2 regions of the Streptomyces sp. NPDC034037 genome follow, and region 2 is predicted to be linked to the other one. Evidence: predicted binding sites of a transcription regulator. Region 2 holds the regulator's gene; the other holds the start of a gene.

Region 1 (15,051 bases), on a different contig from region 2:
ACGTACACGCTGAAGTCGAAGTAGTCCGCGAGGCCCACGCGGGTGCGGCCGTCCTTGCCGGGCAGGGCGGGCTGCAGGACGTTCAGGCCCTCCACGATGAGGATGTCGGGGCGGTGCACCGCGAGGCGCCTGCCCGGCACGATGTCGTAGATCAGGTGCGAGTAGACGGGGGCGGTGACCTCCTCCTTGCCCGCCTTGATGTCCGCCACGAAACGGGTGAGGGCGCGGCGGTCGTACGACTCGGGGAAGCCCTTGCGGGACATCAGGCCGCGGGCCTGGAGCTCCTTGGTCGGCAGCAGGAAGCCGTCGGTCGTGACGAGTTCGACGCGGGGGTGTTCCGGCCAGCGCGAGAGCAGGGCCTGCAGGAGGCGGGCGACGGTCGACTTGCCGACGGCCACGGAGCCGGCGACCCCTATCACGAAGGGGGTGCCGGACTGGGAGCGCTTCTCGCCGAGGAAGGTGTTGAGGGCCCCGCGCAGGCCGTCCGTCGCGCCGACGTAGAGGTTCAGCAGGCGGGAGAGCGGGAGGTAGATGTCGCGGACCTCGTCCAGGTCGATGACGTCCCCGAGGCCGCGCAGCTTCTCCACCTCCTCCGCCGTCAGGGGCAGGGGCGTCTTCTCCCGCAGGGCGCTCCACTCGGCGCGGGTCAGGTCGAGGTAGGGAGTCGCCTCCGGCTTGTGCCGGTGGGCGCTCCGCTGCGCCTTGTCTGGCGCGGAGACCGAAGAGATCACAGTCCATTGTTACGGCTGTTTGAACGGCCGTGGGGTGGCCGAGTGGTGGGGTGTGTCACGCTGAGCCGTTGTTTTCCGGGCGATTTCTGGGGTGAGTGAGCCGGTGATTATCGGGGTCGGCATCGATGTGGCCGAGATCGAGCGGTTCGGGGCCGCGTTGGCCCGGACGCCGGGCATGGCCGAACGGCTGTTCCTGGACAGTGAGTTGCTGCTGCCGAGCGGGGAGCGGCGCGGGGTGGCCTCGCTCGCGGCCCGCTTCGCGGCGAAGGAGGCGCTGGCCAAGGCGCTGGGGGCGCCGGGCGGGCTGCGGTGGACCGACGCCGAGGTGTACGTGGAGGGGAGCGGGCAGCCGCGGGTGCGGGTGCGGGGGACGGTCGCGGCGCGCGCCGCCGAGCTGGGGGTGCGGTCCTGGCACGTGTCGTTGAGCCACGACGCGGGGGTGGCCTCGGCGGTGGTGGTGGCGGAGGGGTGACCTCGGGACGCACCGCCGCGTGAGGCTTCGGCGGAGGTGTTTCCCCCGGCCCCTCCCTCTCGCCGTGATGGCCCGGCGGGGCAGGGGCAGACTGGGGGGATGCGTAGTGCTTATGGCGTGGAGAGTGTCCGGGCTGCCGAGCGTGCGGCCATGGGGCGGGGGCCCGAGGGGGCACTGATGCAGCGGGCGGCGGCCGGGCTGGCCACCGAGTGCGCCCGGCTGCTCGGCAAGGTGTACGGGGCCCGGGTCACGCTGCTCGTGGGCAGTGGGGACAACGGCGGTGACGCCCTCTACGCGGGGGCCCGGCTGGCCCGGCGCGGCGCGGGGGTCAGCGCGGTGCTGCTCGCCCCGGAGCGGACCCACCCCGGCGGGCTCGCCGCCCTGCGCGCGGCCGGCGGTGCGGTCGTGGGCGCGGACGAGGACAGGGCCGAGGGCGTCGTCGCGCGGGCCCGGCTCGTCGTGGACGGCATCGTCGGGATCGGCGGGCGCGGCGGGCTCCGGGATCGTGCCGCCCGCCTCGTGGGAGCCGTCGCGCGGGACGCCGTGGTCGTCGCCGTGGACCTGCCGAGCGGCGTCGACGCCGACACGGGCGAGGTGCGCGGAGAGGCGGTGCGCGCCGATGTGACGGTGACGTTCGGGACGCACAAGCCGGGGCTGCTGATCGACCCGGGGCGCGAGTACGCCGGTGCGGTGCGGTTGGTCGACATCGGTCTGGAGCTGCCGGCGCGGGAGCGGGCGGCGGAGGCCCTGCAGTACGTCGACGTGGCGGGGCTGCTGCCGCGGCCGAGCGGGGAGAGCGACAAGTACCGGCGTGGTGTCGTCGGCGTCGTGGCCGGTTCCGGGCGGTACCCGGGCGCCGCCGTGCTCTGCGTGGCCGGTGCGCTGCGCGGCGGCGCGGGCGCGGTGCGGTACGTGGGGCCCGCCGCGGACGCCGTGCTCGCCCGGTACCCCGAGACGCTGGTCTCCGCGGGGCCGCCGTCGAAGGCCGGGCGGGTGCAGGCCTGGGCCGTGGGGCCCGGGCTCGGGGACGACGGGGAGCGGCTGCGGGACGTGATCGGCGCGGACGTGCCGCTCCTCATCGACGCCGATGGCCTGCGGCTGGCCGAGGAGCGGGAGGTCCGGGCCCGGCGTGCGCCCACGCTGCTCACGCCGCACGCCGGGGAGGCCGCCGCCCTCCTCGGCGTCCGCCGCGAGGAGGTGGAGACGGCGCGGCTCGCCGCCGTGCGGGAACTGGCGGGGCGCTTCGGGGCGACCGTGCTGCTGAAGGGGTCCACCACGTTGGTCGCCTCGGCCGAGGGCGCCGTACGCGTCAACCCCACGGGCACCCCGTGGCTCGCCACGGCGGGCAGCGGCGACGTGCTGTCCGGGCTCGCCGGCTCCCTGCTCGCGGCGGGACTGGACGCCCGGGACGCCGGCTCGGTGGGCGCCTACCTGCACGGCCTCGCGGCCCGCCACGCCGCGAACGGCGCACCGGTGGCCGCCCACGACGTGGCCGCCGCGATCCCGACGGCCTGGCGGGACGTGTGCCGGGGGGACTGATGGGGGCGGCGGCGACGTGGCGGGCGGTGACGCGCGGCCCGCAGCTTTCGGGCGGCTGGCTCGGGCGGCGGCTGCGGGGTGACTGGGGTGAGCGGTGGCGGACGGGGTAACTGGCTCCGGCGGCGGCTGCCGGGTGACCGGGCCGGGCGGTGGCGGGTGGGGCCGCTGGCTCGGGCCGCTGCTCGGGCGGCGGCTGCCGGGTGACCGGGCCGGGCGGCGGCGGACGGGGCACTGGGTGGAGTGGTGACGTGTGGGTGCCGGGCCGGGTGGCTGTGGTGGGTGCGGTGACCGGCCCAGTGGCGGCAGGCGCGTGACTGGCTGAGCGCTGGCTCTCGGGTGACCGGGGCGAGTGGTGGCGGGTGGGTGCTGGGCCGGGCTGTGGTGGGTGCGGTGACCGGCCCAGTGGCGGCAGGCGGCTGACCGGGCCGAGCGGTGGCAGGCGGCTGATCGGGCCGGGCGGTGGCGGGTGGGTGATCGGCTCGGGACGCGGCAGGTGGGGTGGGCTCGGACGGTGGGGGAGCGGGCGGGCGGTGGGCACGGAGGTGGGCGGTCGGTAGTGGTCGCTGGGCATGGAGGTGGGTGGGCGCTGGGCACGGAGGTAGGCATGGCGGGGCCCTCTGAGACACTTGTGCGCGATGAACGAGACAGCCGCCTTCCGCGTCCGCGCCGAGATCGACCTCGCCGCCCTCCGCGCCAACGTGCGCACGCTGCGCGCCCGCGCGCCGCACGCCGCGTTCATGGCCGTGGTGAAGGCCGACGCGTACGGCCACGGAATGGTGCCCTGCGCCAGGGCAGCCGTCCAGGCGGGCGCCACCTGGATCGGTACCGCGACGCCGGAGGAGGCCCTGGCCCTGCGCGCGGCGGGCCTGCCGGGGCGGATCATGTGCTGGCTGTGGACACCGGGCGGGCCCTGGCGTGAGGGCGTCGAGGCCGACCTGGACATGTCGGTGAGCGCGCTGTGGGCGCTGCGCGAGGTGACGGCGGCCGCCCGTGCGGCGGGGCGCACCGCCCGCGTCCAGCTCAAGGCCGACACAGGACTCGGGCGCAACGGCTGCATGCCGGCCGACTGGCCCGAGCTGATCGCCGAGGCCCTGCGCGCCGAGGCCGAGGGCCTGGTCACCGTCACCGGCCTCTGGTCGCACTTCGCGTGCGCCGACGAGCCGGGGCACCCCTCGATCGCCGCCCAGCTCACGGTCTTCCGCGAGATGGTGGCGTACGCCGAGGGCCAGGGCATACGCCCCGAGGTCCGGCACATCGCCAACTCCCCGGGCACGCTCACGCTCCCGGACGCGCACTTCGACCTCGTACGGCCCGGCATCGCGATGTACGGCATCTCGCCGAGCCCCGAGGTGGGCACGTCCGGGGATCTGGGGCTGCGGCCCGTCATGACGCTCAGCGCCTCGCTCGCCCATGTGAAGCACGCCCCGGCCGGCCACGGCGTGAGCTACGGACACCACTACGTCACCTCGGGCGCCACGACCCTCGGCCTCATCCCCGCCGGGTACGGCGACGGCATCCCGCGCCACGCCTCGGGCACGGCCCCGGTCCTGGTCGGCGGCAAGTGGCGGACGGCCGCGGGGCGCGTGGCGATGGACCAGTTCGTGGTCGACCTCGGCGGGGACGAGCCCGAAGTGGGCGCCGAGGCCCTCCTGTTCGGCCCCGGCGACCGGGGGGAGCCCACCGCCGAGGACTGGGCGCGGGCCGCGGACACCATCGCGTACGAGATCGTCACGCGCATCGGATCGCGGGTGCCGCGCGTCCATGTGAATGAGCGGCCCGGCGCGGGAGAGACGGGAACGACCGGCCCGACCACTGACTAGGAGCGGCACGTGAGCGAGAGCAGCACGGGGGCTGCCGCGGCGGAAGCGGTGACGGACGTCGTGGCGGACGTCGCGGACGTCGTGACGGAGGCCGTGACGGAGGTCGCCGCCGCGGCCGGGAGCTGGCGCCGGGCCACCGTGGCGGGCGCCGCGCTCGGCGTGATCGCCGCCGGCGCGGCCGCGGGCGTCGCCATCGAGCGGCTCACCGTCGGCCGCGGCATCCGCAAGAAGGCACGGCTCGCGCTGGACGCGGCGGGACCGTACGGCTCGCTGCGCGGCATGCCCGGCACGGCGTACGCGGACGACGGCACGGAGCTGTCCTACGAGGTCGAAGAGGTCGAAGAGGTCGAAGAGGTCGAAGAGATCGAGGGGAGCGAGGGGAGTGAGGGGAGCGAGGGGAGCAAGCGGGGCGGGGGTGCCGCGGGCGACGCGCTCACCGTCGTCTTCAGCCACGGCTACTGCCTGAGCCAGGACTCCTGGCACTTCCAGCGGGCCGCCCTGCGCGGCGCGGTCCGCGCGGTCTACTGGGACCAGCGCAGCCATGCCCGCTCGGGGCGGGGCGTCGACCAGGTCGAGCGCGATGTGCCGGTCTCCATCGACCAGTTGGGCCGCGACCTGAAGGCGGTCATCGACGCGGCCGCGCCGAAGGGACCGCTCGTCCTCGTCGGGCACTCCATGGGCGGCATGACGACCATGGCCCTCGCCGACCAGTTCCCGGAGCTGATCCGCGAGCGCGTCGTGGGCGTCGCCCTGGTCGGTACGTCGTCGGGGCAGCTCGGGCAGGTGAATTTCGGGCTGCCGGTGGCGGGGATGAACGCGGTGCGCCGGGTGCTGCCCGGAGTGCTGCGCACGCTCGGCTCGCAGGCCGAACTGGTGGAGCGGGGACGGCGGGCCACCGCGGACCTCTTCGCCGGGGTCATCAAGCGCTACTCGTTCTCGCGCAAGGACGTCGACCCGGCGATCGCGCGGTTCGCGGAGCGGATGATCGAGGCGACGCCCATCGACGTGGTCGCGGAGTTCTACCCGGCGTTCGCCGAGCACGACAAGGCGGCGGCGCTCGAACGCTTCGTGGGGCTGCCGGTGCTGGTGCTGGCCGGGGAGCAGGACCTGGTCACGCCGAGCGAGCACAGCGAGGCCATCGCGTCCCTGCTGCCGGACGCCCGGCTGGTCCTGGTCCCCGACGCGGGGCACCTGGTCATGCTGGAGCACCCCGAGGTGGTCACGGAGCACCTCGCGGAGCTGCTCGCGCGGACGGGCGCCGGGTGGACGGCAGCCGACGCGGGCTCCTCCAGCGGCTAACGTGGACGGCATGGAAGCACCGCACCACCAGGTCCCCGCGAACGTACTCACGACCACCGTGAACTCCCCCGAACAGATGGGCGAGTTGGGCCGCCGCCTGGCCAAGATCCTGCGCCCCGGCGACCTCGTCATGCTCACCGGCGAGCTGGGCGCCGGCAAGACCACGCTGACCCGCGGCCTGGGCGAGGGCCTCGGCGTGCGCGGCGCCGTCACCTCCCCGACCTTCGTCATCGCCCGCGTCCACCCGCCGCTCGGCCAGGGTCCCGCGCTCGTGCACGTCGACGCGTACCGGCTGGGCGGCGGGCTCGACGAGATGGAGGACCTGGACCTCGACGTCTCGCTGCCCGATTCGGTGATCGTCGTGGAGTGGGGCGACGGCAAGGTCGAGGAGCTGTCGGACGACCGGCTGCACGTCGTCATCGACCGGGCCGTCGGCGACACGACGGACGAGGTGCGCGAGGTGACGCTGACCGGCCTCGGCGCGCGGTGGACGGACGCGGACCTGGCGGCACTGGCCGCCTGACCCCCAGGGGGCGCTCGCCCGGGCCCCGCAAGGGTCGTGGGTACGTTCACCCGAAGATTCCGACATGTCGTCGGCAAAATGTTGCGTCGCGTGCGCCGGGCGTGGTCACATGGGTACCGGTCCTGGTTAGGTCTACCTAACCACGTCTGCCCCCGGGAGCCCAGGAGGCATCCATGTCGGCTTCAGAACGTGACGCACAGCCGCGGCCGCCCGCACTCGGTCTGCCGGGACCTTCGGCCGCCCCGGGCCCCGCGCAGCTGTCGATGAGCGACCTGCTCGCGTCGTGCGCCGCCGCGAGCGCGGTCTCCACCCCGCCCCGCGACCCGGCACCCGCCGGGGCCGCCACGGGCGTGCCCGGCGCGCCTACGGAATGACGACGACCTTCTTGCTGATCGTCGCGAACTCCCACATCGCGTCGCCGTGCGCGCGCGACTCACGGATGCCGCCGGTCCGCTTCGCCGGGTCCGGCTTCGGCGTCGAGCCGTCGACGGCCGCGCTGAAGCCGATCGTGATGCCCTCGACGCTCGTGAACCGCACGACGTGCTCGATCGGCACGCCATCCGTTCCGGTGACGGTCCCCGAGCGCGAGGTGACGGCGTAGGTGCCCGGCGGCGGGTCGACCGAGCCGGGCGTCACCGGGAACGTGACGCGCAGCTTCCCGGAGGCCTCGACCAGCCAGACCCGGTCCTCGCCCACGGAGTACACGACCCGCTCGCCCTTGCCCGACTCGGCGGGCACGGCCGCCGGGTTCGCCTTGTCCTTGGGGGAGCGCGGGGTCGCGGAAGCGGACTTCTGGGGCCGCTTGGCCAGGCTGTCCGGCACATGGGCCGACGCCTGATAGGCGAGGAAGCCGACCGCGGCGACCGCGGCGGCGGTGAGCGCGGCCACGAACCCCGAGCTGCTCCTTGACACCCTTCGCCACCCACCTCGTCGTACGGCATACGGCTACGCAGTGACGGTAGCAGCAGGCGTGGCCCAACCCGGGGCGGCCGTGCGGCAGGCGCCGGAGCCGTAGGCTGTTCGCGTGCTCTTGCTCGCTCTTGATACCGCAACGCCCGCCGTCACCGTCGCCCTGCACGACGGCTCCTCCGTCGTGGCCCAGTCGAGCCAGGTGGACGCCCGCCGGCACGGGGAGCTGCTGCTCCCGGCCGTCGACCGCGTGCTCGCCGCCGCCGGGCAGAGACTCGACGCCGTCACCGGCATCGTCGTGGGCGTGGGCCCTGGCCCCTACACCGGACTGCGCGTCGGCCTGATGACCGCCGACACCTTCGGCCTCGCCCTCGGCGTCCCCGTGCACGGCGTGTGCACGCTGGACGGCCTCGCCTACGCCTCCGGCATCCAGGACGGCCCCTTCGTGGTCGCCACCGACGCCCGGCGCAAGGAGGTCTACTGGGCGCGCTACGACAACGCGCGCACCAGGGTGGGCGAGCCCGCCGTCGACCGGCCCGCGCAGCTCGCCGCCGACGTCGAGGGCCTGCCCGCCGTCGGCGCGGGCGCGCTGCTCTACCCCGACGTCTTCCCGGACGCCCGCGCCCCCGAGCACGTCTCGGCCGCGGCGCTCGCGGCCCTGGCCGCCGAGAAGCTCGCCGCCGGCGAGGCGCTCCTGGAGCCCCGGCCGCTGTACCTGCGCCGGCCCGACGCGCAGGTGCCGAAGAACTACAAGGTGGTCACCCCCAAGTGAGCGACGTCAACGCGGCCGTCGCGCTGCGCGAGATGCGCTGGTGGGACATCGACGCGGTGTTCGCCCTGGAGAAGGAGCTGTTCCCGGACGACGCCTGGTCGCGCGGCATGTTCTGGTCCGAGCTGGCCCACGCGCGCGGACCGCGGGCCACCCGCCGCTACGTGGTCGCCATGGCCGGCGAGCGCCTCGTCGGGTACGCGGGGCTCGCCGCCCAGGGAGACCTCGCCGACGTCCAGACCATCGCCGTCGCCCGCGACCACTGGGGCACCGGGCTCGGCGCCCGGCTGCTCACCGACCTGCTCCAGGCCGCGACCGCCTTCGAGTGCGCCGAGGTCATGTTGGAGGTGCGGGTCGACAACACCCGGGCGCAGAAGCTCTACGAGCGCTTCGGCTTCGAGCCCATCGGCTTCCGGCGCGGCTACTACCAGCCCGGCAACGTGGACGCCCTGGTCATGCGCCGCACCGATCCCTCCACCCCCGTATCCGGCGTACAAGGAACCGAGATTCATGGCTGACTCGCGCGACGAACCCCTCGTCCTCGGCATCGAGACCTCCTGCGACGAGACCGGTGTCGGCATCGTCCGCGGCACCACCCTGCTCGCCGACGCCGTCGCCTCCAGCGTCGACGAGCACGCCCGCTTCGGCGGTGTCGTTCCCGAGGTCGCCTCCCGCGCGCACCTGGAGGCGATGGTGCCGACCATCGAGCGTGCCCTGAAGGAAGCGGGGGTGAGCGCGAAGGACCTCGACGGCATCGCGGTGACCGCCGGTCCCGGGCTCGCGGGCGCGCTGCTCGTGGGCGTCTCGGCGGCCAAGGCGTACGCGTACGCCCTCGGCAAGCCGCTGTACGGCGTCAACCACCTCGCCTCGCACATCTGTGTGGACCAGCTGGAGCACGGGCCGCTGCCCGAGCCGACCATGGCGCTCCTGGTCTCCGGCGGCCACTCCTCGCTGCTGCTCTCCGCCGACATCACCTCCGACGTGCGGCCGCTCGGCTCGACCATCGACGACGCGGCGGGCGAGGCCTTCGACAAGATCGCGCGGGTGCTGAACCTCGGCTTCCCCGGCGGCCCGGTCATCGACCGGTACGCGCGCGAGGGCGACCCGAACGCCATCGCCTTCCCGCGCGGGCTCACCGGGCCGCGCGACCCGGCGTACGACTTCTCCTTCTCCGGGCTCAAGACGTCCGTCGCCCGCTGGATCGAGGCCAAGCGGGCCGCGGGCGAGGACGTGCCGGTGCGCGATGTGTCGGCGTCCTTCCAGGAGGCCGTCGTCGACGTGCTCACCCGCAAGGCCGTGCGGGCCTGCAAGGACGAGGGCGTCGACCACCTCATGATCGGCGGTGGCGTGGCCGCCAACTCGCGGCTGCGGGCGCTCGCCCAGGAGCGGTGCGAGAAGGCCGGGATCCGGCTGCGCGTGCCGCGCCCCAAGCTGTGCACGGACAACGGCGCGATGGTCGCGGCCCTCGGCGCCGAGATGGTGGCCCGCAACCGCGCGGCCTCCTCGTGGGACCTGTCGGCCGACTCCTCGCTGCCGGTGACGGAGCCGCACGTGCCGGGGCACACGCACTCCCACGACCACGTGCACGAGGTCAGCAAGGAGAACCTGTACTCGTGACCGTCGCGCTGATGTGGGAGGCCCGGGCCGCCGAGGGGCGGGGCGCGGAGCTGCTGACGTGGGCGCGGGCACAGCGGTTCGACGCCGCGCCGCTGCGGCGGGAGCACTTCCGCGCCCCGCAGGACCGGGTCCTCGTCATCACCTGGTGGGACGCCGCGTACGACGCCGACCTCCCGGAGCTGCCGGACCCGGCGCCGGAGCTGGTGGCCCGCGCGGCGCACCGCTGGCGGTTCGAGCCGGTGGACGCAGACTGATGCCCGACGCCCGACGCCCGACGCCCGACGCCTGATGGCCGACGCCTGACGCTCACGTCTTGCGGTACGTCAGCAGGTACCGCCAGAACAGCAGCTGCCGCACGCCGGCGCCGGGCAGGAGGCGGGCCGCCTCGGCGCGGATCCGGGGGAGCGTCATGTCGGGCTGCCGTACCGGCGCCCTGAGCGGGGGCGGGCGGGTGCCGCGCAGGCGTTCGCCCATGTACACCGCCAGCCGCGCCACGGCGTTGGCGGGCGACGCCGCGAGGTCCCACCACGTCATCCCGGAGTAGCAGCCGAGGACGAGCAGGGTGCCGCCCGGCGCGAGGGCGTCGCGCAGCCGGGTGACGGTGGCGAACGGCATGTGGTGCAGGCTCGCCAGGCAGGTGACGACGTCGTAATGCCCCTCGGGCAGGTCCCCTTCGGTCACGTCCGCCCGCCGGAACCGGGGTCCGCCGCCCAGCGCCCGGGCCTCGGCGATGACCTCGGCGGACGGATCGAGCGCGTCGACCGTGTAGCCGCGTGCGGCGAGGCGCCGGGCGAAGCGGCCGGTGCCGCAGCCGACGTCGAGGGCGGTGCGGCCGCCCGGCGGCAGCGCGCGCAGGAGCAGCCGGTGGTAGTGGTCGTTGTGGTCGAAAGGCATGGCGTGAGCCTGCCAGAGGGGGCCGAAGGGGTGCGGGGAAACCGCGCCCCGGTCGGCCCTCGGCCGGCGCCGCTCAGTCGGTGGGCACCGGGTGGCCGATCAGCATGGCCGGGGCGCCCGCCACCCGCGTGAGGAAGACTGTCGCCGCGTTCTTGCCCTGCGGTTTCACCTTGCGGCGCAGATCCTCCGGCTCCACCGCCGAGCCCCGCTTCTTCACCGTCAGGACGCCGACCTCCCGCTCCCGCAGCAGGGCCTTCAGCTTCTTCACGCCGAAGGGGAGCTGATCGGTGATCTCGTACGCCGCCGCGTAGGGGGTCGCGTGCAGCGCGTCGGACGTGACGTACGCGATGGTCGCGTCGATCAGTCCGCCCTCGACCCGGGCCGCGACCTCGGCGACCAGGTGCGCGCGGATGACGGCGCCGTCGGGCTCGTACAGGTACCGCCCCACGGGCCGCACCTCGGGGTCGGGCAGCAGCGTGGCCAGCGGGCTCCACAGCGAGACGTTCCGCGGCAGGAGCGTCGCGCGGTGCGAGGCGGGCGCGTCCGTGCCGAACCACAGCACCGCCTCCTTGACGTCGCCGCCGTCCGAGATCCACTCGGCCGCCGCCTCGGCGGGAATCGCCTCGTGCGGGATGCCGGGGGCGATCTTCAGGGCGGCGCGCGGGGCCCCGAGCGCCGTCCGGACGGCCCAGGACAGCGGCGGGGAGTAGGACTCCGGGTCGAAGATGCGGCCACGCTTGGAGGAGCGGCGCGCCGGGTCCACGAACACCGCGTCGTACGCCGCTGTGTCCACGTCCGTGACATCGGCCTCGCGCACCTCGATGAGGTCGGCGAGCCCGAGTACCTCCGCGTTGGCGCGGGCGACGGCGCAGGTCAGCGGGTCCCGGTCGACGGCGAGGACCGAGATGCCGGCCCGCGCCAGGGCGATGGCGTCACCGCCGATGCCGCAGCAGAGGTCGGCCAGGGAGCGCACGCCCAGCGCCTTGAAGCGCGCGGCGCGGTGCGCGGCGACGGAGGCGCGGGTGGACTGCTCGACGCCGTTGGGCGTGAAGAACATCCGGGCCGCGTCCTCGGCGCCGAACTTCGCCGCCGCCCGTCGGCGCAGGCGGGCCTGGGCCAGGGCGGCGGAGACCAGCGGCGCCGGGTGCTCGCGGCGCAGCCGGGTGGCGGCGGCCAGCTCCTGCGCGGGCTCGACGTCCCGGACCTCGGCGAGCAGGGCCCGGCCCGCCTCGGTGCGCAGGGCGGCGAAGGCGGCGAGCGGGTCGCCGGGGCCGGTGTCGCCGGTGGAGGGGGCAGCGGGGGCAGCGGTGACAGCGCTGGCGTCGGGGCCGGGCGGCGTGTTCGGGTCGTTCACCCGCCCCATTGTGGGCCAGTCGGTGGATGGTGCGCGGCGGGTGGCGGTGTCGGCCCGGGAAGCGGGCCCCGGGCTGCGAGGATCCGGCGCCATGCAACTCGTACGACAAAACGAAGAATGCGCCGTAAGGCGGAAGAATCGGTCGCGTGTCGCGCTCGCGGCGCTGACCGTCACGGCGATCGCCTCCGGCTGCGCCTCCGGGGGCGGATCCGATGCCGTGCGGCCCGCTCACGGCCAGCAGCCGCTCCAGGCGCCGCCCGCCCGGGCCCTGCACTCCTACGCCCAGCAACTCGGCGCCGCCCATGCCGCCCGGGTCACGGCCGCCAAGCGCTGGGGCCTGGCGAGGACCCCGCTGACCGCGCCCGCCCCGCCCGCGACCAAGCCGCGGCTCAAGACCCGCCGGGGCTTCGAGGTCAAGGGGCAGTCGAAGCTGCCGCCGGTCTTCACGACGATCCCGACCAAGAAGAAGGTCGTCTTCCTGACCATCGACGACGGGGCCGAGAAGGACCCGGCGTTCCTGCGGATGATGAGCGACCTGCGGATCCCGTACACCGCCTTCCTCAGCGACTACCTCGTCAAGGAGGACTACGGCTACTTCACGAAGATGCGCGACCGCGGGGTCTCCCTGAACAACCACACCCTCAACCACCGCTACATGCCAGGACTCTCCTACGCACGCCAGCGCCGCGAGATCTGCGGCATGCAGGACGTCATCGAGAAGCGCTACGGCAAGCGGCCGGAGCTCTTCCGGCCGCCGTACGGCAACTACAACCGGGACACGCTGCGCGCCGCCAAGTCCTGCGGCATCAAGGCGGTGCCGCTGTGGAACGCGGAGGTCTTCGCCGACCGCATGGACTACCGCGAGTGGGACCGCGACCTGCACCCCGGCGACATCCTCCTCACCCACTTCCGGGGCCACGAGGACTGGAAGGGCACCATGCCCGACATGGTCCGCCGGGCCATGAAGACGGTCACGGCCAAGGGCTACGCGGTGGCCAGGCTGGAGGACTACCTGTGACCCGGCGGGCGCGGGTGCGCCGCCGCCTCCTCGTGGGGGCCCTGCTGTGCGGAGTACTCGCGCCCGCGCCGCTGGTGTCCTGCGCGGAGTCGGTGGACCCGATCGAACGCCTGGGCAGGAAAGCCGCCGAGAAGATGCCTGCGCGCGGCCGGGGGAGCACGGGCGACCCGGGCGCCGACCACTGCGGGCGCCCCCGCCCCGGCGATCCGATGCCGCCCCGCGCCGGGCGTACGGGGATGCCCCGCACCGGCGCTCCGGAGCCGCCCCGCGCCGAGCGCACGGACGCGCCCCGTCGACGCGCCGAGCCGTCGGAGGAACTTCGGGGCCGCGCAGCACGTTGTCCGGACAGGGCCACACCCCTGCCCCCGGGGCCGGGGAGCGCCCCGTCCCCGTAAAGCGCCGCGCAGTGGATTGGCACTCCGCTTGACCGAGTGCTAATCGCCGTCCTAGTCTCGCTTCTGGCACTCCCCGTTGGAGAGTGCCAACAGCGACGGGCAGGTCCGGCACCCGCGACGACGGATCCACCTGGTCGCCACACCTCAGACTGTTAACCCCGTGAGATCTCCGAAGGGGGAGACCGGAACGTGACGACCACCAGCTCCAAGGTTGCCATCAAGCCGCTCGAGGACCGCATTGTGGTCCAGCCGCTCGACGCCGAGCAGACCACGGCCTCCGGCCTGGTCATTCCGGACACCGCCAAGGAGAAGCCCCAGGAGGGCGTCGTCCTGGCCGTGGGCCCGGGCCGCTTCGAGAACGGCGAGCGCCTGCCGCTCGACGTGAAGACCGGCGACATCGTGCTGTACAGCAAGTACGGCGGCACCGAGGTGAAGTACAACGGCGAGGAGTACCTCGTCCTCTCGGCCCGCGACGTGCTCGCGATCGTCGAGAAGTAGTTCACCTGCTTCACCAGCAGATTTGCTTTGAGCTGCGCCCCTGGTCACCCCGCTGATTGCCGGGCGGCGAGGGGCGCGGCTCGTTAACCCGAGTTTTCGAGAGGGCTGAATCGCTCCCATGGCGAAGATCCTGAAGTTCGACGAGGACGCCCGTCGCGCCCTTGAGCGCGGCGTCAACAAGCTTGCCGACACGGTCAAGGTGACGATCGGCCCCCGCGGCCGCAACGTCGTCATCGACAAGAAGTTCGGCGCCCCGACCATCACCAACGACGGCGTCACCATCGCCCGTGAGGTAGAGGTCGAGGACCCGTACGAGAACCTCGGCGCCCAGCTGGTGAAGGAGGTGGCGACCAAGACCAACGACATCGCTGGTGACGGCACCACCACCGCCACCGTGCTCGCCCAGGCCCTGGTCAAGGAAGGCCTGCGCAACGTCGCCGCCGGCGCCTCCCCGGCCGCCCTGAAGAAGGGCATCGACGCCGCCGTCAAGGCCGTCTCCGAGGAGCTCCTCGCCACCGCCCGTCCGATCGACGACAAGGCCGACATCGCGGCCGTCGCCGGTCTGTCCGCCCAGGACCCGCAGGTCGGCGAGCTCATCGCCGAGGCGATGGACAAGGTCGGCAAGGACGGTGTCATCACCGTCGAGGAGTCCAACACCTTCGGCCTGGAGCTCGACTTCACCGAGGGCATGGCCTTCGACAAGGGCTACCTGTCCCCGTACATGGTGTCCGACCAGGAGCGTATGGAGGCCGTCCTCGACGACCCGTACATCCTGATCCACCAGGGCAAGATCTCCTCCATCCAGGACATGCTGCCGCTGCTGGAGAAGGTCATCCAGGCCAACTCCTCGAAGCCGCTCCTGATCATCGCCGAGGACGTCGAGGGCGAGGCCCTGTCGACCCTGGTCGTGAACAAGATCCGCGGCACCTTCAACGCCGTCGCGGTGAAGGCCCCCGGCTTCGGCGACCGCCGCAAGGCGATGCTCGGCGACATGGCCACCCTCACCGGTGCCACCGTCATCGCCGAAGAGGTCGGCCTCAAGCTCGACCAGGTCGGCCTGGACGTGCTCGGCACCGCCCGCCGCGTCACCATCACCAAGGACGACACCACGATCGTCGACGGCGGCGGCAACAAGGCCGACGTCGAGGGCCGCGTCAACCAGATCAAGGCCGAGATCGAGGCCACGGACTCCGACTGGGACCGCGAGAAGCTC
Region 2 (15,051 bases):
AGTCGTGGCCCACCGCCTGGGGGTGGTCACCACCGTCCGGGGGCCGGCCGGGTCACCGGGTCATTTTCCCGGGACGCAGTCGCAGGTGGGGGTCGGCCGCGGGTGCGGAGTGACGGTCACCGTGACGGTGGTCGTGGGGCCGGGCTCCGGCTCGTCGTGGGCGGGCGGCGGCTGCGAGCCGGGCGGCGGGGAGGACGCGCCGCCGCCGGCCCCGCAGTTGCCGAGGACGTCGACGCGGAACCACTGCTTGCCGTCGACCTTCGCGGTGAGGTCCCCCCGTACGCATCTGCCGTTGACGACGGCGCGCACGGTGCCCTCGACGGTGATGTCCTTGCCGTCGTCGGACTCGCCCCGGCAGTCCACCTCGACCACGGCCTCGGGCGTCGGGGCGCCGCTCTTGGGGGTCACCCGGTCCCGGTAACGGGCGGTGCAGCTCAGCCACGCCACGTCCAGATGCCGGCGCTCCAGCTGCTTCGTGCCCAGCTGGTCGACGGTGAGCGAGACCGCCGAGGTGTTCAGGCCGCCGGCCACGGGGTCGCACGCCGTGACGCCGAGCGCGGCGGCGCCCGCGAGCCAGAGGGCGTACAGGATCGGGGTACGCCGTTTCCCTGCGTTCCGTTGCCGTAACCGCCTCAATGCCCCCATGGGCGGCAGAGTGCCACTTCGGGCGGCGGTGCGGTAGACCGCATGCGGCCATGTGCCGGCGGCCCGGCGAGGGCGGGCCCGTCAGGACCAGCGGCCGGTGCGGCCCAGGAGCAGCGCCGTCGCCGCCGTCCCCGCGGTCGAGGTGCGCAGCACGCTGCGGCCGAGACGGTACGGCTTCGCGCCGGCCTCGGCGAAGGCCGCCAACTCGTCCGGGGAGACGCCCCCTTCGGGTCCGACGACGAGCACGATCCGGCCGCTCGCCGGGAGTTCGGCGGTGGCCAGCGGCTCGCTGCCCTCCTCGTGCAGGACGGCCGCGAAGTCGGCGTCCGCGAGGAGGGCGGCGACCTGCTTGGTGGAGGCGGCGTCGGCCACCTCGGGGAAGCGGGCGCGGCGCGACTGCTTGCCCGCCTCGCGGGCGGTGGCCCGCCACTTGGCCAGCGCCTTGAGGCCGCGCTCGCCCTTCCACTGCGTGATGCAGCGCGAGGCGGCCCACGGCACGACGGCGTCGACGCCGGTCTCCGTCATGGTCTCGACGGCCAGTTCCCCGCGGTCGCCCTTGGGCAGCGCCTGGACGACGGTGATGCGGGGCGACTCCTCGGGCTCCTCGGTGACCGCGTCCATCCGTACGACGAGCCGGTCCTTGCCCTCGGTGTCCAGGACCACGCAGTGCGCCCAGCGGCCCGCGCCGTCGGTCAGGACGACGTCCTCGCCGGCGCGCAGCCGCTTCACGGAGACCGCGTGCCGCCCCTCGGGTCCTTCGAGCACGTAGTGTCCGTCGGCGCGCGCGTCGAAGTGCTCGACGACGAAGACGGGGGCGGTCACGGCGTGCCGTCCCGGTCCTCGCGGGCCGCCGCGTCCCTCGCCTCGGCCAGCTCGGCCGCGAGGACCTCCACGAGCTGCCCGGCGGGCAGCTCCCGGGCGAGGCGGTGGCCCTGTCCGGCCCACAGGGCCATGCCCTGGGCGTCCCCGGCCTTCGCGGCGGCCTTGCGCAGGCCGCTGGTCAGGTGGTGCACCTCGGGGTAGGCGGCGGGCGCGTACGGGCCGTGCTCGCGCATGAAGCGGTTGACGAGGCCGCGGGCGGGCCGCCCGGAGAACGCCCGGGTCAGCTCGGTCCGCAGGAAGAGCGGGTTGGTCATGGCCTGCTTGTGCAGCATGTTGGCGCCCGACTCCGGGGTGACCAGGAACGCCGTGCCGAGCTGCGCCGCGTCGGCGCCCGCCGCGAGCACCGCGGCGATCTGCGCGCCGCGCATCAGGCCGCCGGTCGCGACGAGGGGGATCTGCACGGTCTCGCGGACCTGCGTGACGAGGGAGAGCAGCCCGATCCCGGCGCCGTCGGCCTCGGGGTCGTCGCGGTGGGTGCCCTGGTGGCCGCCCGCCTCGACGCCCTGGACGCAGACCGCGTCGGCGCCGGCCCACTGGGCGGCCTGCGCCTCCTCGGGCGTGGTGACGGTGACGACGGTGAGGGTGCCGACGCGGGCGAAGGAGTCCAGGACGTCGCGGGTGGGGCAGCCGAAGGTGAAGGAGACGAGCGGCACGGGGTCGTCGAGGAGGATGGCGAGCTTGGCGTCGTAGCCGTCGTCGCGCCCGCTGTCGGGGTCGCCGAGCGGGGTGTCGTACCAGGTGGCCTCGCCGGCGAGCTGGCTGCGGTAGACGTCGACCGCGGCGGCGTCGGCGGTGTCGGGCTGCGGCATGAAGAGGTTGACGCCGAAGGGCCGCGAGGTCAGCCCCCGGACCTGCTTGATCTCCTCATACATCCCGTCGGCGGTCTTGTACCCGGCGGCGAGGAATCCCAGCCCCCCGGCCTCGGAGACGGCCGCGGCCAGCCGCGGACAGGACGCACCGCCCGCCATGGGGGCCTGCACGATCGGATGGCGGCAGAGCTCGGTCAGCACGGAGGACATACAAGCATCGTGCCATGCCCCACCCACCCCACCGAACGCCACCCCACAGCCCCCCGCAAGGGCCACGAGCCCGCCACACGCGGGCTCCGCCACGGGAAGCGAGAACCCCGTAAGGGGCACGAGGAACGGCGCGAGCAACCCCGTAAGGGGCGCGGGGAACGGCGCGAGCAACCACCCACAACCCGCACGGGAAGTCCCATCAGGGGCGCGGGGCTGTGACACGTGCGGCTCCGCCGCGGGGCGCGAGCAACCAAAAGCCGACCCGCACGGGAAAAGCAGGGCGCCCCCGGGCACGGAACAACCACCCGGGGACACAGTGACCCAGCTCCAGGCGCTACCGCCCGTTGAACGCGTCCTTCAGCCGCGAGAACAACCCCTGCTGCCCCGGCTGGAACTGCCCGGTGGGCCGCTCCTCGCCACGCAGCTGGGAGAGTTCCCGCAGCACCCGCTCCTGCTCGGCGTCGAGCTTCGTCGGCGTGAGGACCTCGACGTGCACGATGAGGTCACCGCGCCCGCCGCCCCGCAGATGCGTGACACCGCGCCCGTGCAGCGGCACCGACTGGCCGGACTGCGTGCCCGGCCGGATGTCGATCTCCTCCACGCCGTCCAGCGTCTCCAGCGGCACCTTCGTGCCGAGGGCCGCCGCGGTCATCGGGATGGTGACCGTGCAGTGCAGGTCGTCGCCGCGCCGCTGGAAGACGGCGTGCGGCAGCTCATGGATCTCGACGTAGAGGTCGCCGGCGGGGCCGCCGCCGGGGCCGACCTCGCCCTCGCCCGCGAGCTGGATCCGCGTGCCGTTGTCGACACCTGCGGGGATCTTGACGGTCAGCGTCCGCCGCGACCGGATGCGGCCGTCCCCGGCGCACTCCGGGCAGGGCGTCGGCACGACGGTCCCGAAGCCCTGGCACTGCGGACACGGGCGCGAGGTCATGACCTGCCCGAGGAAGGACCGCGTGACCTGCGACACCTCGCCGCGACCGCGGCACATGTCACAGGTCTGGGCGGACGTCCCCGGCGCGGCACCCTCGCCGCTGCAGCTCGTGCAGACGACCGCCGTGTCGACCTGGATGTCCTTGGTGGTGCCGAAGGCGGCCTCGTCGAGGTCGATCTCCAGCCGGATCATGGCGTCCTGGCCACGGCGCGTGCGCGAGCGCGGCCCGCGCTGCGACGCCGTCCCGAAGAACGCGTCCATGATGTCGGAGAAGTTGCCGAAGCCACCGGCGCCGAAGCCGCCCGCGCCCCCGCCGCCCGCTTGGGACAGCGGGTCGCCGCCGAGGTCGTAGACCTGCTTCTTCTGCGGGTCCGACAACACCTCGTAGGCGGCGTTGATCTCCTTGAAGCGCTCCTGAGTCTTCGGGTCCGGATTCACATCCGGGTGAAGCTCACGCGCCAGCCTCCGGAAGGCCTTCTTGATCTCGTCCTGGGAAGCGTCGCGGCGCACGCCGAGTACGGCGTAGTAGTCCGTGGCCACTTACGACTCCGCCAGGATCTGTCCGACGTAACGTGCCACTGCGCGTACTGCTCCCATCGTTCCCGGATAGTCCATGCGGGTCGGTCCGACCACGCCTAGTTTCGCGACTGCCTCGCTGCCCGAACCGTAGCCGACCGAGACCACGGAGGTGGAGCTGAGGCCCTCATGGGCGTTCTCATGACCGATCCGTACGGTCATGCCCGAATCCGTGGCCTCGCCGAGCAGCTTGAGGAGCACGACCTGCTCCTCAAGGGCTTCGAGCACCGGCCGGATCGTGAGGGGGAAGTCGTGTCCGAAGCGGGTGAGATTGGCGGTTCCGCCGATCATCAGCCGTTCCTCGGTCTCCTCGACCAGCGTTTCGAGGAGGGTGGAGAGGACCGTGGCGACCGTGCCGCGGTCCTCGGTCTCGAATGCCTCGGGCAGGTCCTGCACCAGCTGCGGCACGTCCGCGAAGCGGCGCCCCGCGACCCGGCTGTTGAGCCGGGCCCGCAGATCGGCCACCGACGTCTCCCCGAAGGGCGCCGGGCAGTCGATCATGCGCTGCTCGACCCGGCCGGTGTCGGTGATCAGTACGAGCATCAGGCGCGCCGGCGCGAGCGAGAGCAGCTCCACGTGACGCACGGTCGAGCGCGTCAGCGAGGGGTACTGCACCACGGCGACCTGCCGGGTCAGCTGCGCGAGCAGCCGCACCGTACGCCCCACGACGTCGTCGAGGTCGACGGCGCCGTCGAGGAAGTTCTGGATGGCGCGGCGCTCGGGGGCGGTCATCGGCTTGACGCCGGCGAGCTTGTCGACGAAGAGCCGGTAGCCCTTGTCGGTCGGGATGCGCCCGGCGCTGGTGTGGGGCTGGGCGATGAACCCTTCCTCCTCCAGCGCCGCCATGTCGTTGCGCACCGTGGCCGGGGAGACGCCGAGACTGTGCCGCTCGGTGAGCGCCTTGGAGCCGACGGGCTCCTCCGTCCCGACATAGTCGTGGACGATGGCGCGCAGCACTTCGAGCCTGCGTTCACTGAGCATCGCGCACACCTCCAGCCGTCATCCGTCGCGGTGTTCCCCGCTCTGGCACTCAACGCGGGTGAGTGCCAGCTTGTCAAAGGCTCAGTGTACGGCCGTGGGGTACGGGCCCGGCAAGGCCGGACCCCACCTTGGTCCGCCGGGGGCCCGCCGGGGGTCCGCCGGGGGTCCGCCGGACGTTCGTCGGGGGTTCGTCGGAGGCTGCCGAGGGGCCGCGCACCGGCTAGCGTCACCGTATGGATGTGGAGCCGGCATGGGAAGCGGCGGGCTGGGAACGGCTCGCACCTGGTGTGGGGCGGTGCCGCCTGCCGGTGTGGGACTGCACGGCGGGGCTCGTCGTCGGTGCCGACGCGGCCCTGATGATCGAGGCGGGGTCGAGCCTGGCCGAGGGCGCGGCGCTGCGGACGCGGGCGAGGGAGCTCCTCGGCGGCGGGCGGCGCGTGACGCATCTCGCGTTGACGCACCCCCATTTCGACCACGTCCTCGGGGCGGCGGCGTTCGCGGGCGTGGAGGTGTACGGCGCGGTCGGCATCGAGACGGTCCTCGCCGAGGGCCGCGAGGAGCTGCGCGCGGACGCGGTGCGGCACGGCGTGGACCCCGAGGCCGCGGCGGAGGCCGCCGACCTCCTGGTCCGTCCGCACCACCTGGTGTGCGGCGAGTGGACGCTGGACCTCGGCGGGCGCCAGGTCCTGCTCGCCAACGTCGGCCCCGGGCACTCGGGGCACGACCTGGCGGTCCTGGTGCCCGCGGCGGACGGCGGGCGGGAGGTCGTCTTCTGCGGCGACCTCGTCGAGGAGTCGGGCCAACCGCAGGCGGGGCCGGACGCGGTGCCGGGGCGGTGGCCGGCGGCGCTGGACCGGCTGCTCGCGCTGGGCGGCGAGGACGCGCGGTACGTGCCGGGGCACGGTGCGGTGGTGGATGCCGCTTTTGTCCGTGCGCAGCGCGCCACACTGGCGGCCCGATTCGGCGTGTCGTAGCGGTCCGTCCGCGCTCTCTTCCTATCGTCGGGAAAATGCGCCCACCCGTCTCCCGCCGCCACCCCGCCGAGGGCCCCACGGGCCCGCAGCGCCGCCTGTACTCTCCCGACCTGACGCCTCCCTGGAAGAAGCCGAAGGCCGTTCCCGAGGTGGCGGCGGACGCCGGCCTCGTGGTGGAGGAGGTGGGCACCGGGTTCTGCGGGGCGGTGATCCGCTGCGAGAAGACGGCGCAGGGGCCGACGGTGACGCTGGAGGACCGCTTCGGCAAGCACCGCGTCTTCCCGATGGAGCCGCGGGGCTTCCTCCTGGAGGGCAGGACGGTCACGCTGGTCCGCCCCGCCTCGGCTGCGGCCGCCGCTCCCGTACGCCCCGCGCGCACCGCGTCCGGCTCGGTGGCCGTGCCCGGGGCGCGGGCCAGGGTCGCCCGCGCCGGGCGCATCTACGTCGAGGGCCGGCACGACGCGGAACTGGTCGAGCGGGTCTGGGGCGACGACCTGCGCGTGGAGGGCGTCGTCGTGGAGTACCTGGAGGGCATCGACGACCTCCCCGCGATCGTCGCCGGTTTCTCCCCCGGCCCCGACGCGCGCCTCGGCGTCCTGGTGGACCACCTCGTCCCCGGGTCCAAGGAGTCCCGCATCGCGGCACGGGTGACCGGCGAGCACGCGCTGGTGGTGGGCCACCCCTACATCGACGTGTGGGAGGCGGTGAGACCGGCCTCGGTGGGCATCGAGGCGTGGCCGCGGGTCCCGCGGGGGCGGGACTGGAAGACGGGCGTGTGCGAGGCGCTGGGGTGGCCGCCGAACACGGGTGCGGCCTGGCAGCGGATCCTGGGCTCGGTGCGCAGCTACAAGGACCTGGAGCCGGCGCTCCTCGGCCGGGTGGAGGAGCTGATCGACTTCGTCACGCTGCCCTGAGGGCGGCTCCGCCGCCGGGACGGCTCCCCTCAGTCGACCAGGTCCCGCACCACCGCGTCCGCCAGGAGCCGGCCCCGGAGCGTGAGGACGGCCCGCCCGTCCGCGTAGGGGCGGGCCTCCAGCAGTCCCTCGGCCAGTGCCTTGCGCGATACCGCCAGACCGGCCTCCCGCAGCAGCGAGAGCGGGCAGCCCTCGCGCAGCCGCAGCTCAAGCAGGATCCGCTCGACCCGCCGGTCCTCGGCGGAGAGCACCTCGCGCCCCGCCCCGGGCGACCTGCCCGCGGCGAGCGCGGCGGCGTACGCCCCCGGGTGCTTCACGTTCCACCACCGCACGCCCCCGGCGTGGCTGTGCGCCCCCGGCCCGGCCCCCCACCAGTCGGCGCCCCGCCAGTACAGCTCGTTGTGCAGGCACCGCCCCGCCTCGGAGGTGGCCCAGTTGGACACCTCGTACCACGCGAAGCCGGCGCCGCTCAGCGCCTCGTCGGCGATCAGGTACCGGTCGGCGTGGACGTCGTCGTCCGTCATCGGCACCTCCCCGCGCCGGATGCGCCGGGCCAGCTGCGTGCCCTCCTCCACGATCAGGGCGTAGGCGCTGATGTGGTCGGGTCCGGCGCCCAGCGCCGCGTCCAGCGTGGCCCGCCAGTCGTCGTCGCTCTCCCCCGGCGTGCCGTAGATCAGGTCGAGGTTGACGTGCTCGAAGCCGGCCGCCCGCGCCTCGGCGACGCACGCCTCGGGCCGCCCGGGCGTATGCGTGCGGTCGAGCACCTTCAGCACGTGCTGCCGCGCGCTCTGCATGCCGAACGAGACCCGGTTGAAGCCGCCCTCCCGCAGCTCCGCCAGGTAGGCCGCGTCGACCGACTCCGGGTTCGCCTCGGTGGTGATCTCCGCGTCGTCCGCGAGCCCGAACTCGTCCCGTACGGCGGCGAGCATCCGTACGAGGTCACGGGCGGCGAGCAGCGTCGGCGTACCGCCGCCGACGAAGACGGTGCGCACCGGGCGGGGGTCGTCGCCGAGGACCTTCCGCGCGAGGCGCACCTCGTCGGTCAGGGTGTCGGCGTAGTTGTCGCGCGAGGCGAGCACACCGCCGGAGCCGCGCAGCTCGGTCGCGGTGTAGGTGTTGAAGTCGCAGTAGCCGCAGCGCGTGGCGCAGTACGGAACGTGCAGGTAGAAGCCGAGAGGGCGGGAGGCCGCGCCGTCCAGGGCGGACGCGGGCAGCGCCCCGTCCTCGGGCATGGGCTCACCATCGGGCAGTGCGGAAGGCATACGTCGATTGTCCCGCACCGCCGGACCACACCCGGCGCCCCTCCGCACCGACCCACCCCACCGCCCGGCCCGCCTGCTCCGTGCACCGGCCCGTCCACCCGGCCTGCTCCGTGCACCAGCCCGTCCGCCTGGTCCGTCCACCGGCTCGTCCGCCTTGATCCATCCGCCCGGCCCATCCACCCGGCTCGTCCACCCGCCTGCTCTGTGCACCGGCCCGTCCACCGGCTCGTCCGCCTTGGTCCGTCCGCCGGCTCGTCCGCCTTGGTCCGTCCGCCGGCTCGTCCGCCTGCTCCCTCCACCCGGCCCGTCCACCCGCCTGCTCCGTGCACCGGCCCATCCACCCGGGCCCATCCGTCCGGCCCGTCCACCGGCTCGTCCGCCTTGATCCATCCGCCCGACCCACCCGCCCGGCCTGCTCCGTGCACCGGCCCTCCACCCGGCCCGTCCGCCCCGCCCATCCACCCGGCCCGGTCTAGTTCGCCCGGAGCACCAGCAGTGCCACGTCGTCGTCCGGGGGCCGCTCCGAGAACTCGTGCACGAGTTGTCGGATCCACTCCGCTACCAGCCCCGCGTCGAGTCCCGCGCAGTCCGCGAGGGCCTGGGCGAGGCCGTCGCCGTCGTCGAGCTGGGAGCGTCCGGAGCGCCGCTCGGTCACCCCGTCGGTGACGCACAGGAGGGTGTCGCCGGTGCGCAGCTCGAAGCTCTCGCTGGTGTACGTCTCGTCGTCGATGACGCCGAGCAGCATCTGCGGGGAGGCCGCCGCCCGCACCTGTCCCGAGGGGGAGAGCAGCAGCGGCAGCGGGTGCCCGGCGCACGCGATGGTGCAGCGCACGCCGCCCTCGTAGGGGACCAGCTCGCCGTAGAGGAGGGAGAGGAAGCGCGAGGTGGGGCCGTCGGGCGACACGCCCTGGCCACCCGCGACGGCGACGACGGCGGCCGCCGCGTCCGCCGCCTCGGTCGCGTCGTCGAGGAGCAGCTGGTTGAGGCGGTCGAGGACCTCGGCGACCTGGTAGCCCTCGCGGGCGAGCAGCCGCAGCCAGGGCCGGGCGAGGCCGATGACGACGGCGGCCTCGGGCCCCTTGCCCTGGACGTCGCCGAGGGCGAAGCACCAGCGCCCCTCGCCCGCCTGGAACACGTCGTAGAAGTCGCCGCCGGGCCCGCCCTTGTCCCGTGGCTCGTACACCAGGCCGCTCTGCACGCCGGGGATCTGCGCGACCTTGCTGGGCAACAGGCCCCGCTGGAGGATCTGGCTGATGTTGGCCTGCCGCTGGTAGCGGCGGGCCGTGCTGACGGCGAGCGCGACGCGCCGGCTGAAGTCCTCGACCAGGCCGGTGACTTCGTCGGGGAAGGGGACGTCCCCGGCCCGTGCGCGGTGCACGGCCGCGGGCGGGGCGAATCCCGCCCGGCCGATCACCAGTGTGCCGAGCGCCCGGCCGCCCGCGATCAGGCGGTACCCGAGCGCCGTGCCGAACGGCTCGCCGCCCAGCGCCTCGCCCGGCCAGCGCACCGGGAACGCGCCCGAGCCGGTCGCCTCGGGCAGCTGGGGCGGGTCCTTCTCCAGGACGCGGCGCAGTTCCTCTATGCGGTGCTCGCTGGTGTGCCAGACGCGGGCGAGCCGCGCGCCCGGCGCCCCGGTGGCCGCGCGGCCCGGGCCCTCCGAGGCGTCCTCCAGCCAGATCGCGCACCAGTCGGCGAGGCGCGGGACGAGCAATTGTCCCGCGAGCGCGGCCACCAGGTCCTCGTCGAACTGCCCGGCCAGCAGGTCGGACGCCTCGGCGAGGAAGCTGAGCGCGCCGCGGCCCACCCACTCCGTGTCGTGCGTGACCCGCTTGGGCAGGGGCGCGAGGATCTCGTCGGTGCGCAGGCCGCCCAGCGCCGCCTGCTCACCGGCGTACGACTCGCTCTCGTGCCCCGCACCGGCCCCCTGGACGGGCAGCCGCGCCCAGACGGTCTTGGTGCCCGTGCGGTAGGTGATGCCCCAGGACTCCGAGAGCGTGGCGACCAGTTGCAGGCCTCGGCCGTACTCGGGGGTGCCGGGCGGCGGCGGTCCCTGCTCGCTGCGCAGCGCGCGGGAGGGGTGGTGGTCGGAGACCTCGATGACGAGGGTCTCGGGGTCCTCGCCGGGCACGGCGCCGTCGAGACGGCACAGCAGTTCGACGGCGGTGCCCGCGTGCACGACGGCGTTCGTCACCAGCTCGCTGACCAGCAGCACCGCGTCGTCGGTGAGGCGTACGGTGATCCCGGCGGCCGCGGGCACCCCCAGCTCGGTCCAGTCGGCGAGCGCCGCGCGCACGAACCGGCGGGCGGCGGCGGGTGCCAGGGGGTTTCCGGGCAGGGAGGTGCGCACCACCGCCGGTGGTCCGGGGCGGGCCTGATTCTCGGCGGAAGCACCGAATTCGGTCTCCCGTTGCATCGGAATGGACCCCACGGTTGCGCTCCTGAGCAGTTCGGGTGATTACGCCTCAGGCGACACCGCCAGGGTGACAGACTGGCCGCGCCCATAAGCACCGAGTTACCGAAGTGGGCCGCCATGAGTGACAACCGTGCTATGCCCGGGCCCGCCTCCGGCCGGATCGCGGCGTCGGCACCCGCTGCCACCTCCCCCGCGCCCGCGACGGCCGAGCCCGCCCTGGAGACCGCCACCGTGACCGCGACCACCGCCGGGGGCTCCGGGGACTTCGGGGCCGCCGACACCGCTGCCCCCGCCGGATACTCAGGGGTCGGCGGTGCCGCCGGTGCCGCCGAACTGCGCCCGCTCCTCGCCGCCCTGCGGGCCGCGCGGGACGGGGCCTTCACCAAGGTCGCCCCCGTCGGCGAGGGCATCACCGCCGAGCTGTACGCGGTCTTCAACGAACTGCTCGACCGCTCGCTCCACTTCGACGCCGAACTGGTCCGCGTACGCCGGGAGATCATCCGGCACGGCCGCCTGGGCGAGCGGTTCGACCCGAGCCCCGGGCAGGGCAGGTGGGCGGGCCGGGTCCAGGAGGTGAACTCCCTGCTCGACGCGCTGGTCGCCCCGGCCGCCAACGCCACCCGGGTGCTGAACGCCGTGGCGGGCGGCGACCTGACCCAGCGCGTCGATCTGCACGACGGCAGCCGGGAGCTGCGGGGCGACCTGCGCGGGCTCGGCCGCGCCGTCAACACGATGGTCGACCAGCTCTCCCTGTTCACCGGCGAGGTGACGCGGGTCGCCCGTGAGGTCGGCACCGAGGGGCGGCTCGGCGGGCGCGCCAAGGTGCGCGGCCTCTCGGGGAGTTGGCGCGATGTCACCGAGGCCGTGAACACGATGGCGGCGCGGCTCACCGCGCAGGTGCGGGACATCGCCCTGGTGACCACGGCGGTGGCGCAGGGCGACCTGACGCGTACGGTGACGGTGGAGGCGACCGGCGAGCTGCTGGAGCTGAAGCTGACCGTGAACACCATGGTCGAGCAGCTGTCCGCCTTCGCCGCCGAGGTGACGCGGGTGGCCCGCGAGGTGGGCACGGAGGGCCAGTTGGGCGGCCGGGCCCAGGTGCGCGGCGTGTCCGGTGTGTGGAAGGACCTGACCGACAACGTCAACTTCATGGCGTCGAACCTCACTTCACAGGTCCGCAACATCGCCCAGGTCACCACCGCCGTCGCCAACGGCGACCTGAGCCAGAAGATCACCGTCGACGCCCGGGGCGAGATCCTGGAGCTGAAGTCGACGGTGAACACGATGGTCGACCAACTCTCCGCCTTCGCGGACGAGGTCACCCGCGTCGCCCGCGAGGTCGGCACCGAGGGCAATCTGGGCGGCCGGGCCCAGGTGCGGGGCGTGTCCGGCGTATGGAAGGACCTCACGGACAACGTCAACTTCATGGCCGACAACCTCACTTCGCAGGTGCGCAACATCGCGCTGGTGTCGACGGCCGTCGCCCAGGGCGACCTCGGCAAGAAGATCACGGTGGAGGCGAAGGGGGAGATCCTGGAGCTGAAGTCGACGATCAACACGATGGTGGACCAGCTCTCCGCCTTCGCGGACGAGGTCACCCGCGTCGCCCGCGAGGTCGGCACCGAGGGCAATCTGGGCGGTCAGGCCCAGGTGCGGGGCGTGTCCGGCGTATGGAAGGACCTCACCGACAACGTCAACTTCATGGCGTCGAACCTCACCTCGCAGGTCCGCAACATCGCCCAGGTCACCACCGCCGTCGCCAACGGCGACCTGTCGAAGATGATCACGGTGTCGGCGCGCGGGGAGATCCTGGAGCTGAAGGACACCGTCAACACCATGGTGGAGCAGCTGCGCGCCTTCGCCGACGAGGTGACGCGGGTGGCCCGCGAGGTCGGCACGGACGGCAGGCTGGGGGGCCGCGCGCAGGTGCTCGGGGTGTCGGGGGTCTGGAAGGACCTCACCGACAACGTCAACTACATGGCGGACAACCTCACCGGCCAGGTCCGCAACATCGCGCAGGTCGCGACCGCCGTGGCGCAGGGCGACCTGTCCAAGAAGATCGACGTGGACGCGCGCGGCGAGATCCTGGAGCTGAAGACCACCATCAACACCATGGTGGACACGCTGTCCTCCTTCTCCTCGGAGGTCACCCGGGTGGCCCGCGAGGTCGGCTCCGAGGGCCAGCTGGGCGGCCAGGCGCGCGTCGAGGGCGTCTACGGCACCTGGAAGCGCCTGACGACGAACGTGAACGAGCTGGCGCTGAACCTCACCACCCAGGTCCGCGCCATCGCCGAGGTCGCCTCCGCCGTCGCCCAGGGCGACATGACCCGGGCCATCACCGTCGAGACGCGCGGCGAGGTCTCCGAGCTGAAGGACAACATCAACCTCATGGTCTCCAACCTCCGGGAGACCACCCGCGCCAAGGACTGGCTGGAGTCCAACCTCGCCCGCCTCGCCGGCCTGATGCAGGGCCACCGCGACCTGATGGAGGTCGCCGACCTGATCCTGCGCGAGCTGACCCCGCTGGTGAACGCCCAGTACGGCGCCTTCTTCCTGGCCGACCCGGACGCCGCCGAGTCCCCGGCGCCCACGCAGGTCACCGCGAAGGGCCTCGCCTTCATCGCGGGGTACGGCGCGGCGCAGGACGCGGTGGTGGACACCGGCGGGATGCCCGCGCAGGGGCTGGTGCGCCAGGCGGCCCAGGAGAAGAAGCGCATCCTGGTCGAGGAGGTGCCGCCGGACTACATCAAGATCCACTCGGGGCTCGGGGACGCCGCCCCCGCCACCGTCGTGATCATCCCGATCCTCTTCGAGGACAAGCTGCTCGGCGTGATCGAGCTGGCGACGTTCTCCCGCTTCTCCGACGTCCACCTGGCCTTCTTCGACCAGTTCGTGAACACCATCGGCGTCGCGATCAACACCATCATCGCCAACTCCCGTACGGAGTCACTGCTCGGCCAGTCGCAGCGCCTGGCCACCCAGCTCCAGGAGCGCTCGGACGAACTCCAGCGCCAGCAGGCGGAGCTGCGCCGCTCGAACGCCGAGCTGGAGGAGAAGGCGGCGCTGCTCGCCACCAGCTCCCAGTACAAGTCGGAGTTCCTCGCGAACATGTCGCACGAGCTGCGCACGCCGCTCAACTCCCTGCTGATCCTGGCCCGGCTGCTCTCCGACAACCCCGACGACCACCTCTCCGACCAGGAGGTGCAGTTCGCGGCGACGATCCACCGCTCGGGCTCGGACCTCCTCCAGCTCATCAACGACATCCTGGACCTGTCGAAGATCGAGGCGGGCCGGATGGACGTACGCCCGAAGAGGCTGCCGCTGATCAAGGTCCTCGACTACGTCCACGCCACGTTCCGCCCGCTCACCCTCGACCGGGGTCTGGCCTTCGAGGTGGTGGTCGACGAGGACGTGCCGCCCGAGATGTTCTCCGACGAGCAGCGCCTCCAGCAGATCCTGCGCAACCTCCTGTCGAACGCGGTCAAGTTCACCGCGGGCGGCCGCGTCGAACTGCGGGTCAGCCGCGTCCGGGACGACCGTGCCGGAGCCGGGGACAGCGCGGGCGAGGGGGCGTCCCACGCCGGCGACGACGTGCTCTGCTTCGCCGTCAGCGACACCGGCATCGGCATCCCGGCCGAGCAGCTGCCGGCGATCTTCGAGGCGTTCCAGCAGGCCGACGGCACCACCAACCGCAAGTACGGCGGCACCGGCCTCGGCCTGTCCATCAGCCGCGAGATCGCGGGCCTGCTCGGCGGCCGCATCACCGCCGAGAGCCGCCCCGGCCAGGGCTCCACCTTCTCGCTGTACGTGCCGGTGGTGCACCCGGGCCACGGCGCGGCCGCCGTCGCCTACGCCGCCGCGTGCGCCCAGCAGCCGCCCGAGCAGCGGGAACCCGCCGCGCCGCGGCCGCACACCGCTCCCGACCCCGAACCCGACGGCTGGCCCACCCCGACCAAGCTGGAGGAGTGGAAGGCGGGGAGCGCGGGGCGCCTGCTGCCGGGCCGCAAGGTGCTCATCGTCGACGACGACATCCGCAACGTCTTCGCGCTGACCCATGTGCTCAGCCGCGTCGGCATGCCCGTCCTGTACGCGGAGAACGGCCGCGAGGGCATCGAGACCCTGGAGCGCAACCCGGACGTCGACCTCGTCCTGATGGACATCATGATGCCGGAGCTCGACGGCTACGAGACCATGGCCGCCATCCGCCGCAGCCCCCGCTGGCAGGGCCTGCCCATCGTCGCCCTCACCGCCAAGGCCATGCCGGGCGACCGCGAGAAGGCCATCTCCCGGGGCGCCACCGAGTACGTGCCCAAGCCCGTGGACGTGGACCAGCTCCTCGGCGTCGTCTGCGCCCTGCTCGACCCCGGGGACGCGGCGCCCGACGGCCGGCCCGCGCCGGCCGACGCGGCGCCCGTCCTGCCGGAGCAGGCCGGCGCCCGAGGAGAGCGAGCCGT

The links. Region 2 encodes HrcA, which represses chaperone genes, less so after heat shock. Its sites were predicted from a motif close to TTNGCACTCNGNNNNNCNGAGTGCNAA; they were not measured.
Region 1: a site for HrcA is predicted at 13,357-13,383, ahead of groES (co-chaperone GroES). Genes of this name have one in related genera too.

The regions. Positions count from the first base shown of each region.
Region 1 is NZ_JBVISC010000008.1:154,431-169,481, reverse strand. It holds gene coaA (type I pantothenate kinase) at 1-728, opposite strand, end outside; gene ACZ516_RS26990 (holo-ACP synthase) at 835-1,203, shown strand; gene ACZ516_RS26985 (NAD(P)H-hydrate dehydratase) at 1,303-2,742, shown strand; gene alr (alanine racemase) at 3,378-4,562, shown strand; gene ACZ516_RS26975 (alpha/beta fold hydrolase) at 4,623-5,861, shown strand; gene tsaE (tRNA (adenosine(37)-N6)-threonylcarbamoyltransferase complex ATPase subunit type 1 TsaE) at 5,872-6,384, shown strand; gene ACZ516_RS26965 (hypothetical protein) at 6,558-6,758, shown strand; gene ACZ516_RS26960 (hypothetical protein) at 6,748-7,296, opposite strand; gene tsaB (tRNA (adenosine(37)-N6)-threonylcarbamoyltransferase complex dimerization subunit type 1 TsaB) at 7,409-8,065, shown strand; gene rimI (ribosomal protein S18-alanine N-acetyltransferase) at 8,098-8,580, shown strand; gene tsaD (tRNA (adenosine(37)-N6)-threonylcarbamoyltransferase complex transferase subunit TsaD) at 8,573-9,679, shown strand; gene ACZ516_RS26940 (hypothetical protein) at 9,676-9,933, shown strand; gene ACZ516_RS26935 (class I SAM-dependent methyltransferase) at 9,986-10,573, opposite strand; gene ACZ516_RS26930 (class I SAM-dependent methyltransferase) at 10,647-11,936, opposite strand; gene ACZ516_RS26925 (polysaccharide deacetylase family protein) at 12,019-12,945, shown strand; gene groES (co-chaperone GroES) at 13,530-13,838, shown strand; gene groL (chaperonin GroEL) at 13,957-15,051, shown strand, end outside.
Region 2 is NZ_JBVISC010000001.1:814,756-829,806, forward strand. It holds gene ACZ516_RS03725 (hypothetical protein) at 61-645, opposite strand; gene ACZ516_RS03730 (16S rRNA (uracil(1498)-N(3))-methyltransferase) at 727-1,467, opposite strand; gene ACZ516_RS03735 (nitronate monooxygenase) at 1,464-2,546, opposite strand; gene dnaJ (molecular chaperone DnaJ) at 2,881-4,017, opposite strand; gene hrcA (heat-inducible transcriptional repressor HrcA) at 4,018-5,034, opposite strand; gene ACZ516_RS03750 (MBL fold metallo-hydrolase) at 5,268-6,008, shown strand; gene ACZ516_RS03755 (DUF3097 domain-containing protein) at 6,044-6,922, shown strand; gene hemW (radical SAM family heme chaperone HemW) at 6,952-8,184, opposite strand; gene ACZ516_RS03765 (SpoIIE family protein phosphatase) at 8,657-10,612, opposite strand; gene ACZ516_RS03770 (HAMP domain-containing protein) at 10,952-15,051, shown strand, end outside.